Regions from separate parts of the Methylobacterium sp. AC832 genome, predicted to be linked through region 4. Evidence: predicted binding sites of a transcription regulator. Region 4 holds the regulator's gene; each other region holds the start of a gene.
The links. Region 4 encodes LexA, which represses DNA repair genes until DNA is damaged. Its sites were predicted from a motif close to TGTTCNNNNTGTGTTCNG; they were not measured.
Positions count from the first base shown of each region.

Region 1 (3,343 bases), on a different contig from region 4:
CAGGGTGGACTTGCCGCCGCCCGAGACGCCCGAGACGCAGGTGAAGGTTCCGAGCGGAATCTCGACGCTCACATCCTTCAGGTTGTTGCCCCGCGCGCCGACGAGGGTGAGCTTGCCCTTCTTCGTCTTGCGCCGGGCTGTGGGCACCCGCACGCTCATCTCGCCCGTCAGGTACTTGGCAGTGAGCGAGGCGGGGTTCTTCAGCACCTCCTCGGGGGTGCCCTGGGCGATGATCTGCCCGCCATGGATGCCGGCACCGGGGCCGACATCGACGACGTAATCGGCCTGGAGGATCGCATCCTCGTCGTGCTCGACGACGATGACGGAATTGCCGAGGTCGCGCAGGCGCTTCAGCGTGCCGAGCAAGCGCTCGTTATCGCGCTGGTGCAGGCCGATGGAGGGCTCGTCGAGCACGTAGAGCACCCCCGTCAGCCCGGAGCCGATCTGCGAGGCGAGGCGGATGCGCTGGCTCTCGCCACCCGAGAGCGAGCCCGAGCCGCGCGCCAGGGTGAGGTAGTCGAGGCCGACATCGACCAGGAAGGTTAGCCGGTCGCGGATCTCCTTCAGGATGCGGAAGGCGATTTCGTTCTGCTTCGGCGTCAGCTTCTCCGACAGTTCGGAGAACCAGCGATGCGCCTCGCGCACGGAAAGCGCGGTGACGTCGCCGATATCCTGCATGGCGACCTTCACCGCCAAAGCCTCGATCTTGAGGCGCTTGCCGCCGCAGGAGGCGCAAGGGGTCTCGCTCATGAACCGGGCGATGTCCTCGCGCGAGGCGTCGCTCTCGGTCTCCTTGTAGCGCCGCTCCAGGTTCGGGATGACGCCCTCGAACGGCTTGTTCACCTCGTAGGCGCGCATGCCGTCGTTATAGGCAAAGCGGATCGACTCGCGGCCGGAGCCGTAGAGGATGACCTTGTGCGCCGTCTCCGGCAGGTCCGACCAGGGCGACGTGGTCTTGAAACCGTAATGCCCCGCCAGGGCGTCCAGGGTCTGGCCGTAATAGGGGGATGTCGATTTCGCCCACGGGCCGACGGCACCGCGCTTGAGGCTGAGCTTGACGTCGGAGATGACCAGTTCGGGGTCGATCCGCATCTCGTGGCCGATGCCGCCGCAGGTCGGGCAGGCGCCGAACGGGTTGTTGAACGAGAACAGGCGCGGCTCGATCTCGGCGATCGTGAACCCGGAGACCGGGCAGGCGAAACGCGACGAGAAGGTGATGGTCTCGCCCTCGGCCGGATCGGCGAATTCGATCAGCGCGATACCGTCTGCCAGTTCCAGGGCGGTCTCGAACGAATCGGCGAGACGCGCGGCGATGTCGGCCCGCACCACGAGCCGGTCCACCACCACGTCGATATCGTGCTTGAGCTTCTTGTCGAGCTTCGGCGCATCGTCGATCGGGTAGTATTCGCCGTCGATGCGAAGACGCTGGAAGCCCTTCTTCTGGAACTCGGCGATCTCCTTGCGGTACTCGCCCTTCCGGCCCCGAACCACGGGGGCGAGGAGATAGAGCCGGCTCTTCTCCGGCAGGGCCAGCACCCGGTCGACCATCTGGCTCACGGTCTGGCTCTCGATCGGCAGGCCGGTGGCGGGCGAGTAGGGGATGCCGACCCGCGCCCAGAGCAGGCGCATGTAATCGTAGATCTCGGTGACGGTCCCCACGGTGGAGCGTGGGTTCTTCGACGTCGTCTTCTGCTCGATGGAGATGGCCGGCGAGAGCCCGTCGATCTGATCGACGTCGGGTTTCGACATCATCTCGAGGAACTGTCGGGCATAGGCCGAGAGCGATTCGACGTAGCGGCGCTGGCCTTCCGCATAGATCGTGTCGAAGGCGAGCGAGGACTTGCCCGACCCCGACAGGCCGGTGAAGACCACGAGCTTGTCGCGCGGAATCGTGAGATCGATGTTCTTGAGGTTGTGCTCGCGCGCGCCGCGCACGGCGATGACGCGACGGTCGGGGCTTCCCTCGAACAGCTTCTCGATCCGCGCCTCGACGCTCTCTTCCTGTGCCTGCGCCGCTTGGCTCTTCAGGCCCCGTGGTGTCTTGGCGGCGGCTTTTGCTTTGGCCATTGGGTCTCTTCGGCGGCAGGACTTGGCGGAAAGGAAGGACTTGGCGGAAAGGCAGGACTTGGCGGAAAGGAAGATCGGCGACGACGCGCTGGGATCGTCTCCGGGACGTCATGCGGCGAGGTCGAAGACAACGGTCCCGCCACCGGTCGCCATGTCGGGCGCACGGGCCGGGCGGGCAAGACGCACGCCACGCATATCCGCCACCCAGCTAGAACAAAAAGCGTACAGCTACAATATCGGCGCCGAATTCCGCGCTCGGGCGGACGCTCGCCAAGCTCTCGCGACCGAACGCACCATGGAAGTGGGACACGCTCCTCTGCTGGAGCGGCACCCGACCGCGGTGGGTCGGCACGCATTTCCAGGCCTTCGTCTGCCGCGCTCCTGCTCGCCGAACCGCCATCCGGTTCGGCGCAGAACGCCCTAGACGCTCGTCTGAAATCCGCCGAGGGGCGCGACGACCCGGCAGATCAGCCCATCGGGCTCGTAGGCGAGGGAGACCTCGCCGCCGACGGCGCCGGCGAGCCCGCGTTCGATGAGCCGTGAGCCGAAGCCCTTCCGCGTCGGGGGGCTCACGGGTGGCCCGCCATGCTCGGACCAGACAAGGTGGATCGTGTCGTCGTCTCCCACCGCGACCACCCGCCATTCCACGACGACGCGGCCGTCCGGCCTGGAAAGGGCGCCGTATTTGGCGGCATTGGTGGCGAGTTCGTGCATCATCAGGGCGAGCGACAGGGCCGCCTTGGAGCCGATGACGATCTCGGGCCCCGACAGATCGAACCGCCCCGGCTGCTGGTCGTCGTGAAGGGACAGGGCGCTCTGCAGGATCGTCGAGATGGCGGCGCTCTCGCGCTCTCCGGTCAGCAGGATGTCGTGGGCATTCCCGAGGGCGATCAGGCGCGCGGCCAAGGCATGCTTGGCCGCTTCCACATCGGTGACGTTGCGCAGACTCTGCGAGGCGATCGCCTGAACCATCGCGAGGGTGTTCTTCATGCGGTGGCTGAGTTCGCGGTTGAGAATCCGCTGCTGCTCGTCCGCCTCGATCCGGATCAGGCTGCTCCAGGCCCGTTCCGCCACCTCGCGGACGAAGGCGATCTCGTGCGGCGTCCAAGAGCGTGGCGAGGCCTCCGTCGCATAGAGCACGCCGACGAGGCGACCACGCTGGAGCAGGGGGACGGAGATCACCGCCTGCACACCCTCCGCGATGTAGAGTTCCGCATCGCTATCGAGGTCGGGGGAGGTCGCGAGATCGTCCACCGCGAGGATCTCGCCGCGCCGC
Region 1 is NZ_CEEDMV010000002.1:594,323-597,665, reverse strand. It holds gene uvrA (excinuclease ABC subunit UvrA) at 1-2,067, opposite strand, end outside; gene AC0IXR_RS09955 (PAS domain S-box protein) at 2,488-3,343, opposite strand, start outside.
Region 1: the regulator LexA is predicted to act here: its motif matches at 2,277-2,294, upstream of uvrA (excinuclease ABC subunit UvrA).

Region 2 (3,343 bases), on a different contig from region 4:
GAGCTTGCCCGGCAGACGTAGCTTGCGGGTCGCGGATTTGCGCGCGACCTCTTTCTCCTGGCGTCGGCGCAGGCGCTCCTCGGCCCGGTCGATCACCCAGTCGAGAAGTTTGTTGGCCTGGGCCGGGGAGGCGGCGAGCCAATGGTCGAACGCGTCGCGGATTGCCGTCTCGACAATCCTCGAGGCTTCCACGGTGGCGAGCTTGTCCTTGGTCTGGCCCTGGAATTCCGGCTCGCGGATGAAGACGGAGAGCATCGAGGCGCAGGTCGCCATGACATCATCCGTTGTGACGGAGGTCATGCGCTTAGCCTGGCCGACGCGTTCGGCATGTTCGCGTAGGGCCCGCAGCAGGGCGACGCGCAGGCCGCTTTCATGCGTGCCACCCTCGGCGGTGGGGATGGTGTTGCAATAGGAGTGCGAGACCCCGTCCTCCACCACCATCCAGGCGATGGCCCATTCGAGGGAGCCATGGCCGCCGGGCTTCGTCACCTTGCCGGCGAAAACCGCATCGGTGACGAGTTCCTTGCCCTCGAGATCGCGGGCGAGATAATCGCGCAGGCCGCCGGGGAAGCGGTGCACGGTCTCTGCCGGGACGTCGTCCATCCCCTCGATCAGGGACGGCGCGCAACGCCAGCGGATTTCGACGCCGCCGAACAGGTAGGCCTTTGACCGGGCCATCTTGAACAGCCGGCGCGGATCGAATTTCAGAGCTCCGAAGATCTCGGCATCGGGATGGAAGCGCACCCGGGTGCCGCGACGGTTCTGCACCCGGCCGACCTCCACCAGAGGCCCCTGCACGTGGCCGCGCGAGAACGTCTGGCGGTACAGGGTCTGGCTGCGGGCGACCTCGACTTCGAGGCTGTCCGAGAGGGCATTGACCACGGAGATGCCGACGCCATGAAGGCCGCCCGAGGTCTCGTAGACCTTCGAGTCGAATTTTCCGCCGGCGTGCAGCGTCGTCATGATCACTTCGAGGGCGGATTTGCCGGGGAATTTCGGATGCGGGTCCACCGGGATACCGCGTCCGTTATCGGTGATGACGAGGTGGCCCGTCGCCTCCAGTTCCACCTCGATGTAGCTGGCATGGCCGGCCACAGCCTCGTCCATGGAATTGTCGATCACCTCGGCGAAGAGATGGTGCAGGGCGCGTTCGTCGGTGCCGCCGATATACATGCCCGGCCGGCGCCGGACGGGCTCCAGCCCCTCCAGCACTTCGATCGACGAGGCGTCGTAGCCGGCCTCGGCTGTTTCGATGGGCGCCTTGTCGAGGGGCGCCCGGGCGGCCGAGGAAGCCTTGGCACCGCGAACCGGCGCCTGGCCGCCTGCGAACAGATCGCTCGGCCGGCCGACGGCGGGGGCCGCAACGGCCTGGCGTGAGGTCTCGCGCTGAGTCATGTGCCAACCATACAGGAACGAAACGGAAACGTGAAGCGCCGCCATGAGGGCGCGGGAGGTCTCTCCCCGTGTTCCTGCACAGCTTGCGCCGATTCCCTTAACGCTGTGTCGTCTGGATTTCGGAGGGACCGGCGCGGTCGCTGCGCCCTGCCCTTTCCCGGGTCGCTATCCGTACCCCTGCTGGCACTCTGAAGGAGTTGCGGCGCAATGGGGGCGAGTTCCACGACGCCGGTTCGACAGGGCCGCCATTCGACGGCGACGGAGGGGGATCCAGTGTCCAGCTGGAAAGGTCGAGCGGTCAGCTTCCGACCCGGCCACCGCCTCGCTTCGTGATGGCGACGATAGCCGGCCGGGGCGGCATCGCATCGTCGAAATCCGGCCACCGGGTCGAAGGTGCCTCGAACGTGGCGGGGGCGGCCTTCGGATCCTCCTCGTCGGCCTCGCCGGGATGCTGGACGGCGACGAAGAACGTGGTGTCGTCCGGTGTGAAGTAGGGGCCGCACATCTCCGCGCCGTTGGGCACCCGGAAGAAGTGCTTGCCGGTTCCCCGTCCCTGCCCGTCCGTCTCCATGGCCCAGATTCCGTCGTTCCGGCCCGTCTTCGATGGCGAGTTCCCGTCGGTGGCGACCCAGAGCCGACCCTGTCCGTCGACCGAGCAATTGTCCGGCATGCCGAACCAGCCGTCCTTCGTCGTCGCGGAGGAGAAGGTGGCGCCGACCGTAGCGATGGAGGGATCGCCGCATTTGACGAGGATCTCCCAGGCGAAGCCCGGTGCCGCATGGTCGCCCTCGTCGGGGGTCAGCTCCACGATGTGGCCGAAGCGGTTGTCGGGCCTCGGATTGGCGGCGTTCACCTCGTCGGGTTTGCGCTTCACGTTGTTGGTGAGCATGACATAGACCTTGCCGGTCTTCGGATTGGCCTCGACGTCTTCCGGGCGATCCATCTTGGTGGCGCCGAGGAGGTCGGCGGCACGCCGCGCCTCGATGACCACGTCGGCCTGGGAGCGGAACCCGTTCTCCGTTGTCAGGGGGCCTTGTCCGAAGACCAGCGGCATCCAGGCGCCGCGTCCGTCGGCATCGAACCGGGCGACGTGGAGCGTGCCGGAATCGAGGATATCGCGGTTGGCCTGCCGGTCGGCGAGATTTACGGCCGCGTCCGTCACGAACTTGTAGACGTAGTCGAAACGCTCGTCGTCGCCCTGGTAGACCACGTAGCGGCCGCTCTTCGAAACGATGCCGGCGGCGCCTTCGTGCTTGAACCGGCCCATGGCGGTGCGCTTCGTCGGGACGGAGGCGGGATCGAACGGGTCGATCTCCACGACCCAGCCGAAGCGGTTCGGCTCGTTCGGCTCTTTGGAGAGGTCGAAGCGCTCGTGGAAGCGTCCCCAGGCATAGGCGTTGCCGGGCAGGCCGAGACGCTTGTGGTTGGTCGCCTCAGCAGAACCCTCGGCGAGGGAGCCCGAGAAGTAATAGTTGATGTTCTCCTCGCAGGTGAGCCACGTCCCCCAGGGGGTGGTTCCGCCGGCGCAGTTGTTGATCATGCCCTTCACCGTACGGCCCACAGGATCGGCCGTCGTCTTCAGCCGGTCGGAGCCTGCGGCGGGACCGGACAAAGTCATCACCGTCTCCGCGGTGATGCGCCGGGCGTGAGGCGAGTTCGGCACCACGGCCCATTTGCCGTCCGTTCGCTTCACCTCGATCACCGATCCGCCATGGGCGGCCATCTCGATATCGACGAGCTCGCGGTTCATGCCCTTGAACGCGACGGTCTTGATATCCTGGCGGCCGAGGCCGGGGAACATCAGCTCCTCGTTGGTGTATTCGTGATTGACCACGAGAAGTCCGTGTGCCGCCGGATCGGCGGCACCGGACATCGGGAAATAACCGACGAAGTCGTTGTTGTAGCCGAATTGCCGGGCCTGGGCCTCCGCCGACTGGTTCCGCGGATC
Region 2 is NZ_CEEDMV010000002.1:208,309-211,651, forward strand. It holds gene parE (DNA topoisomerase IV subunit B) at 1-1,395, opposite strand, end outside; gene AC0IXR_RS08235 (PhoX family protein) at 1,694-3,343, opposite strand, start outside.
Region 2: the regulator LexA is predicted to act here: its motif matches at 1,409-1,426, upstream of parE (DNA topoisomerase IV subunit B).

Region 3 (3,343 bases), 620 kb from region 4:
TGGCTACCCTGTACGGGAGCCTCGCCGGGCACAGGTTCGAGTCGGATACGAGTGTCGGCCTCGAAGCGCGGACGGGTATCGCCGCCGCCGGAGAACTTCACGGCGACGCTGCCGTCCTCGGCGGGTTCGCCGGTGGCGATCCGGAAGGCGACCGCGCCGCTCGTCCCCTCGATCCGCCAGGGGCCCAGGAGCCGGGGCGCCGAGAGATGCACGGTCTCGGCCCGCACCTGATCGGTGCGGCCGCTCTGCGGGACGACGGTCGTGAGGATGACCTGTCCGATGGACAGGTCCTCGATGGCGAGATCCTGGTCGGCGAGCGTCTGATAGAGATCGGCGGGAAGGCGGACCGCATCGTCGTCGCTGATCGGGAGCTTGATTTCCGCTCGCCCGATCCGCGTCTCGGTGAAGCGGACCTCACCCGTCAGCAGCGGCGTGAGACCGATTTCGGCCTTGACGAGCGAAAGATCCAACGCCGGCTTGTCGGCCTGTCCGCCGATGCGCAGCCGATCGACGCTCAGTTGCGGCGAGGGGAGAAGCCTGACGGCGATCCGTCCTTCGGTCCGCGCGTCAAGACCGAGCGACCTGCCGATCGTCCGGTCCACCAATGTGCGGTAGCTCTCCCAAGCCACGAGGGGCGGGACCGCCAGGGCCGCGACGAGGATCAGGATGACGGCGCCCGCCAGCGCGGTCAGGATGTCTCGCACCGTCTTGGTTTCCGCCTCGCTCCGGCCCGGTCTCCGGGACTGCCTTGGGGCGGGCACGTTGTCTCACCGGACGTCATGCCCGGTCGTGCCCCCACCCTATGCGGCATAGCACAAGGTGACCGGTTCCGCGCCAGAGGCGTTTCTCGCGGTCAACAGCTGCCGGGCATGCCTTCCGGAGCCGATCCAGTCAGCGACGTGGCGTCAGTCCCGAGCCGATCGGGGCCGGACGGGTGACTTCGTTGCGCTGCATCTGCATGCGGATCTGATTGTTCTCGAATTGCTGCTGATGCCGGACGCCGCGAATCTCGCTTTGGGTCGCGAGCCGGTCGTTGGTTTCGTTGAGTGATCGCGTGCCGGGCGACTGGGCCAGGGCGGGGGATAGGCCGGCGACAACGGTCAGCATCGAGATGGCGGATAGGGCGGTACGCATGGAACGTCCTCTGGTGATGATGTTCACGGTATGGTGAGACGACGCCCGAGAGGAAACCGTGGTTCCCCTCCCGGCCACCCATCTGGGGCCGACCTTTTGTCCCAACCCTCGACGTCGTTCGCGTTTTGGTCCAGGGAAGCAACATGAAACAGCATCCCGACGCGACGACGGCCCCTGTGCCGGCGCCGGCCTCCGGCGTGGCGGCCGAGGCCGCGCAGACCTCTATCGCCGCGCGCGCCATGGCCTCCCTCAGGCCACAGGGTTCGCCTTATCTCGAAGGGCTGAATCCCGAGCAGCGCCGCGCCGTCGAGACGACGGAAGGACCGGTCCTCGTCCTCGCTGGTGCAGGCACCGGCAAGACGCGGGTGCTCACCACGCGAATCGCCCATCTGGTTTCGACCGGCAAGGCGCGGCCTTACGACATCCTGTCGGTGACCTTCACCAACAAGGCCGCCCGCGAGATGAAGCACCGGATCGGTGCCCTCATCGGCCCGGCCGGCGAGGGGATGCCCTGGCTCGGCACCTTCCATTCCATCGGTACCAAGATCCTGCGCCGGCACGCCGAGATGGTGGGACTGAAATCGGATTTCACCATCCTGGGGATGGACGACCAGCTGCGCCTGATGAAGCAGGTCATCGTCGACCAGAACATCGACGAGAAGCGCTGGCCCGCCCGCGCCCTGTCCTCGGCCATCGACGGGTGGAAGAACCGCGGCCTCCTGCCGGAGCAGGTCCCCCCCGGCGAGGCGGGGGCCTTCGCCTTCGGCAAGGGCGGCGCGCTCTACACCGCCTATCAGGCCCGGCTCCTGACCTTGAACGCCGCTGATTTCGGCGATTTGCTGCTGCTCTGCCTCAAGCTGTGGCGCGAGAACCCGGACGTGCTGGCGAATTACCAGCAGCGCTTCCGCTACATCCTGGTCGACGAGTACCAGGACACCAACGTCGCCCAGTATCTCTGGCTGCGCCTTCTGGCGCAGGGGCACCGCAACGTCGCCTGCGTGGGCGACGACGACCAGTCGATCTATGGCTGGCGCGGGGCGGAGGTCGACAACATCCTGCGCTTCGAACACGATTTCCCCGGTGCGGCCGTGGTGCGGCTCGAGCGCAACTACCGCTCCACCGGTCATATTCTCTCCGCCGCATCCGGGCTCATCGCCAAGAACGAAGGCCGCCTCGGCAAGACCCTGCGCACCGAAGACGTGGCCGGCGAGAAGGTGACTGTGTCGGGCGCCTGGGATTCGGAGGAAGAGGCGCGCCAACTCGGCGAATCGATCGAGAGCCTGCAGGCCAAGCAGCATCCGCTTTCGGAGATCGCTGTGCTCGTGCGCATCTCGGCCCAGATGCGCGAGATCGAGGACCGCTTCGTTCAGCTCGGTCTGCCCTACCGCGTCATCGGTGGACCACGATTCTACGAACGTGCCGAAATTCGCGATGCGCTGGCCTATCTGCGTGTCACCATGAACCCGGCGGACGACCTCGCTTTCGAGCGCATCTTCAACACCCCGAAGAGGGGCCTGGGCGACGCTACCCTACAAATCCTGCATGGCTATTCGCGTTTGCAGCGCGTGCCGCTGCTCCAGGCCGCTCGAAGCCTGATCGAGACCGACGAGTTGAAGCCGCGCGCCCGCTCGGGCGTCCGCGCTTTGGTCGAGAGCTTTTCGCGGTGGGCGCGGATGGTCGGTACCCAGCCGCATTCGGAAGTGGCTCAAACCATTCTGGAGGAATCCGGCTACACCGAGATGTGGCAGAAGGACAAATCCGCCGATGCCGCCGGGCGTCTCGAAAACCTCAAGGAGTTCGTGCGCTCCATGGAGGAATTCCCCGACATGGCTGCCTTCCTCGAACATGTCTCCCTCGTGATGGAGGCGAGCGAGCAGGAAGGGGCGGACCGGGTCTCCTTGATGACCCTGCATGCGGCCAAGGGGCTCGAATTCGACACCGTGTTCCTGCCCGGCTGGGAGGACGGATTGTTCCCGAACCAGCGGGCGCTCGACGAGAGCGGCCGCGCCGGGCTGGAGGAGGAGCGCCGTCTCGCCCATGTGGGCCTGACCCGCGCCCGCAAACGCGCCAAGCTGTCCTTTGCGGTGAACCGGCGCATCCATGGGCTGTGGTCCTCGACGGTGCCGAGCCGGTTCATCGACGAGTTGCCCGCCGACGCCGTCGACGTGGTCGACGCCCCGGCGCATTTCTCCGCCGGCGCCTCGCGCTT
Region 3 is NZ_CEEDMV010000001.1:460,349-463,691, forward strand. It holds gene AC0IXR_RS02135 (AsmA family protein) at 1-704, opposite strand, end outside; gene AC0IXR_RS02140 (hypothetical protein) at 892-1,134, opposite strand; gene AC0IXR_RS02145 (ATP-dependent helicase) at 1,278-3,343, shown strand, end outside.
Region 3: the regulator LexA is predicted to act here: its motif matches at 1,250-1,267, upstream of AC0IXR_RS02145 (ATP-dependent helicase).

Region 4 (3,343 bases):
GTGGCATACCAAATACCAACTGTCAAACGGAATTGCATGATTGTGCCGATCAGCATCGGATCACTGGAACGCGAGGCTTCGCATGGCCGGTCGACACAGGAAGAATACAACTCCTTCCTACATGGTAATCGGAAGTCTGCTCTTCGAACCGTAGCGAGGAAAGCGCCACTCAGCTTATGTTAAGAGCTTTGAGCGGGCCGAGGCATTCCTTGTATTTCAAACGCGAGTTTGGCATGCTTCACACCAAGTGTGCTCGCCCGCGTGTGCGAGTTTAAATTATTCTAGGTGGCATGAAAAATGGTTAAAACCGACACATTTCAAGTAAAGCCTATCGTTGCGACTTCAAGCTTGCGTGCATTGGCTTATGACGCGCTCAAAGAAGCAATCACGAACATGAACATTTATAATCAGCGTGAAGAGGTTCGCCTGGATGAGCGAAAGCTGTCCTTGAACCTTGGCGTGAGCCGCACCCCTGTGCGCGAAGCGCTGACGGTATTGGAGCAGGAAGGCTTCGTGCGGTTCGAGGCCCGTCGCGGTGTCTTCGTCATCAAGAAGTCGAAGAAAGAAATTGTCAGCATGATCCAGGCTTGGTCTGCCTTGGAGAGCATGGCTGCGCGCCTCGCCTGCGAGCGTGCCACCGACGAACAACTTCACTGCCTGCGTGAGCACTTTCCAGAATTCTATGAAGGACGCCCGTCGGATCATCTCGACGAGTATTCGGAGGCCAACATTCGCTTCCACCAGAAGATCATTTCGCTCGGCCAGTGCGACGTGATCAAAGACATCACCAGCAACCTGCTGATGCATGTCCGCGGTATTCGCAACACCGCGCTGCGTCAGGGGGAACGCGCGGCCAACTCGATCAAGGAACACGTGGCGATCATCAAGGCATTGGAAGCGCGCGATGCAGATCTGGCGGAACGCCTCGTGCGCGAGCACGGCCTCGGCCTCGCCAGCCATGTTGAGAAATATGGTGACTATCTCGACTGATCGACGCTGCCCCCAGAGTACCCGCCATATCGCATGGCTCCCCGGCCGTCGGTGACCGACTAAGTCATCGGCGGGGACTGGGCGCGCGGCTCCGCCGGACACCGCGAAGGCCCGCCATACAGGGGCGGGGTAAGCCCCCGCGGCACGACGCCCCTTCGGATGCTTGAAGGGCCCGGCGGGTGATACCGGCGGACGCCAAGCCGGCCAGCGGCAAGGCCGCTTGAACGAAACATTGCGCCTCAGGAACAAACTCTACCACCGGGTTAACGGAACCCTTGCAGAACACTTGCGGAACGTCTACCGTGTTCGTGTTTTGTTTCAGCGGCGTTAGTCGCGGCCATTGGCTTCAGTGGAAGAGTGATCTGTATGTTGACGCGTAAGCAGCTGGATCTTCTCCAATTCATCCAACAACGGATGCAGGAGAGTGGCGTCCCGCCCTCCTTCGACGAGATGAAGGACGCCCTCGATCTCAAATCGAAGTCGGGGATCCACCGGTTGATCACAGCCCTCGAAGAGCGCGGATTTCTGCGTCGTTTGCCGAATCGCGCCAGGGCGATCGAAGTGATCCGGATGCCTGAGAGCCTGACCGGTGCACCGGCGCCGAAGCCCGCTCCCACCGGTGAAGTTCGCCGCTTTACGCCGAGTGTCGTCGAAGGCGGTCGATCCAAGGCGATGCCGTCCCTGCGCCAGCCAACGACCCAGGCCCAGGACGAGAGCGGAAGGTCGATCACGATCCCGGTCATGGGACGGATCGCGGCCGGCACGCCGATCTCCGCCATACAGAATCAGAGTCATTCCGTGACGCTATCACCGGACTTCCTGGCCGGCGGCGAACATTACGCACTGGAGGTCCGCGGCGATTCGATGATCGAAGCGGGTATCCTCGACGGTGATCTTGTCGTGATCAAGAAGCAGGACACTGCGAATACAGGCGACATCATCGTTGCCCTCATCGACGATGAAGAGGCCACATTGAAGCGCCTGCGTCGCCGCGGTTCCTCCATCGCTCTGGAGGCGGCAAACCCCGCCTACGAGACGAGGGTTCTGGGACCGGATCGTGTTCAGATCCAGGGGCGGCTCGTCAGCCTGGTCCGTCGTTACTGAAGCCCGTCCGGCTGCGTTTCGGATGACGGATCGCCGTCGTCGGCCTCGGCTTCTATGGGTTTCGCACTCGGTCCCGATTCCTTCGGAGGCGAAGGGGACGGCGTGACGACGGCGACCGCCCGCCGCCATGGCGGACGAGAATGAGGTTGGTGGGCGGACGTGACCTGCGGTCCTTCGGGGCCGAAACGGATGGCGGTAGCGCCGCGTAGGGCCAGGTATGCGCGATCGATGACGAAGCCGGCCCGGCAGTCTTTGGGGGCGTCACGGCGGGCGATGATCACACTCGCCCGTTCGCAATCCTCCGCGAAGGCCCGCTTGTCCTTGACCAGGGCGACGATCCGACCCGGCCCTAACTCGACGACGCATCCGACGGTATCGCATCGGCTTCTCGGCGAGGCTGCGACGGCGGCGACTTTCCGCGAATCGCCATCCGCCTTGAGCCATTGTTCGAGGACGAAGGCCGGCGGGCTGCCGAGAATGCTCAATCGGCCGTCCCCGTCGCGGAAGGCTGCACCGCCACCCTCACGGTCGATGTAGACGTCGTAACGCGGCGGCATGGTAGCGAGCACGACACCGAGAGCGGCCGGAGCAAGGCCGATCCAGCGTAAGCTCGAGACGGGAAGTGTCAGCAGGAGCAGGGCGAGAGCAAGCAGGCAGAGTGCCGTGCTGCCATAGGCCGGGACGACGAGGGTGGCGTGTCCGAACCCGCTGATCCAGCCGGAGATCGTGAGCATCCCGCGTACGGCGAGCCCCATCGCCCACCAGACCGGCTGGTCCAGTGCGAAGGGATAGGCGAGGATCCCAAGAACCGCCGCCGGCATCACCGCCAGGGAGACGAGGGGCAAGGTCAGGGCATTGCCGACGATGCCGAAGGGCTGGACGGTCTGGAAATGATAGGTTGCGAAGGGTGCCGTGGCGATCTGGGCGATCAATGTCGTCGCCAGCGTGCCAAGGACCGCGACAGCCAGAAACCGCCAGATCCGGGCCAAGAGGCCCGCACCTTCGCGTGGCGGCATCCAGCGATTGAGCGCACCGGCGCAAGCGATGAGGCCGGCTACCGCGCCGAAGGACATCTGAAAGCTCGGGCCGAGAATCCCGTCCGGCTCGCGCGCGAGGGCGATGAGGGCAGCGAGCGCGAGGTTCCGCATGCTCAAAGCCGGGCGATCCACCAGGATCGCGCCGAGCATCACCAACGTCATGATGAGCGAGCGTTCGGCAGCGATATCCCAGCCCGAGAAGACGCAATAGG
Region 4 is NZ_CEEDMV010000001.1:1,077,473-1,080,815, reverse strand. It holds gene AC0IXR_RS05000 (GntR family transcriptional regulator) at 298-990, shown strand; gene lexA (transcriptional repressor LexA) at 1,357-2,094, shown strand; gene AC0IXR_RS04990 (ComEC/Rec2 family competence protein) at 2,088-3,343, opposite strand, start outside.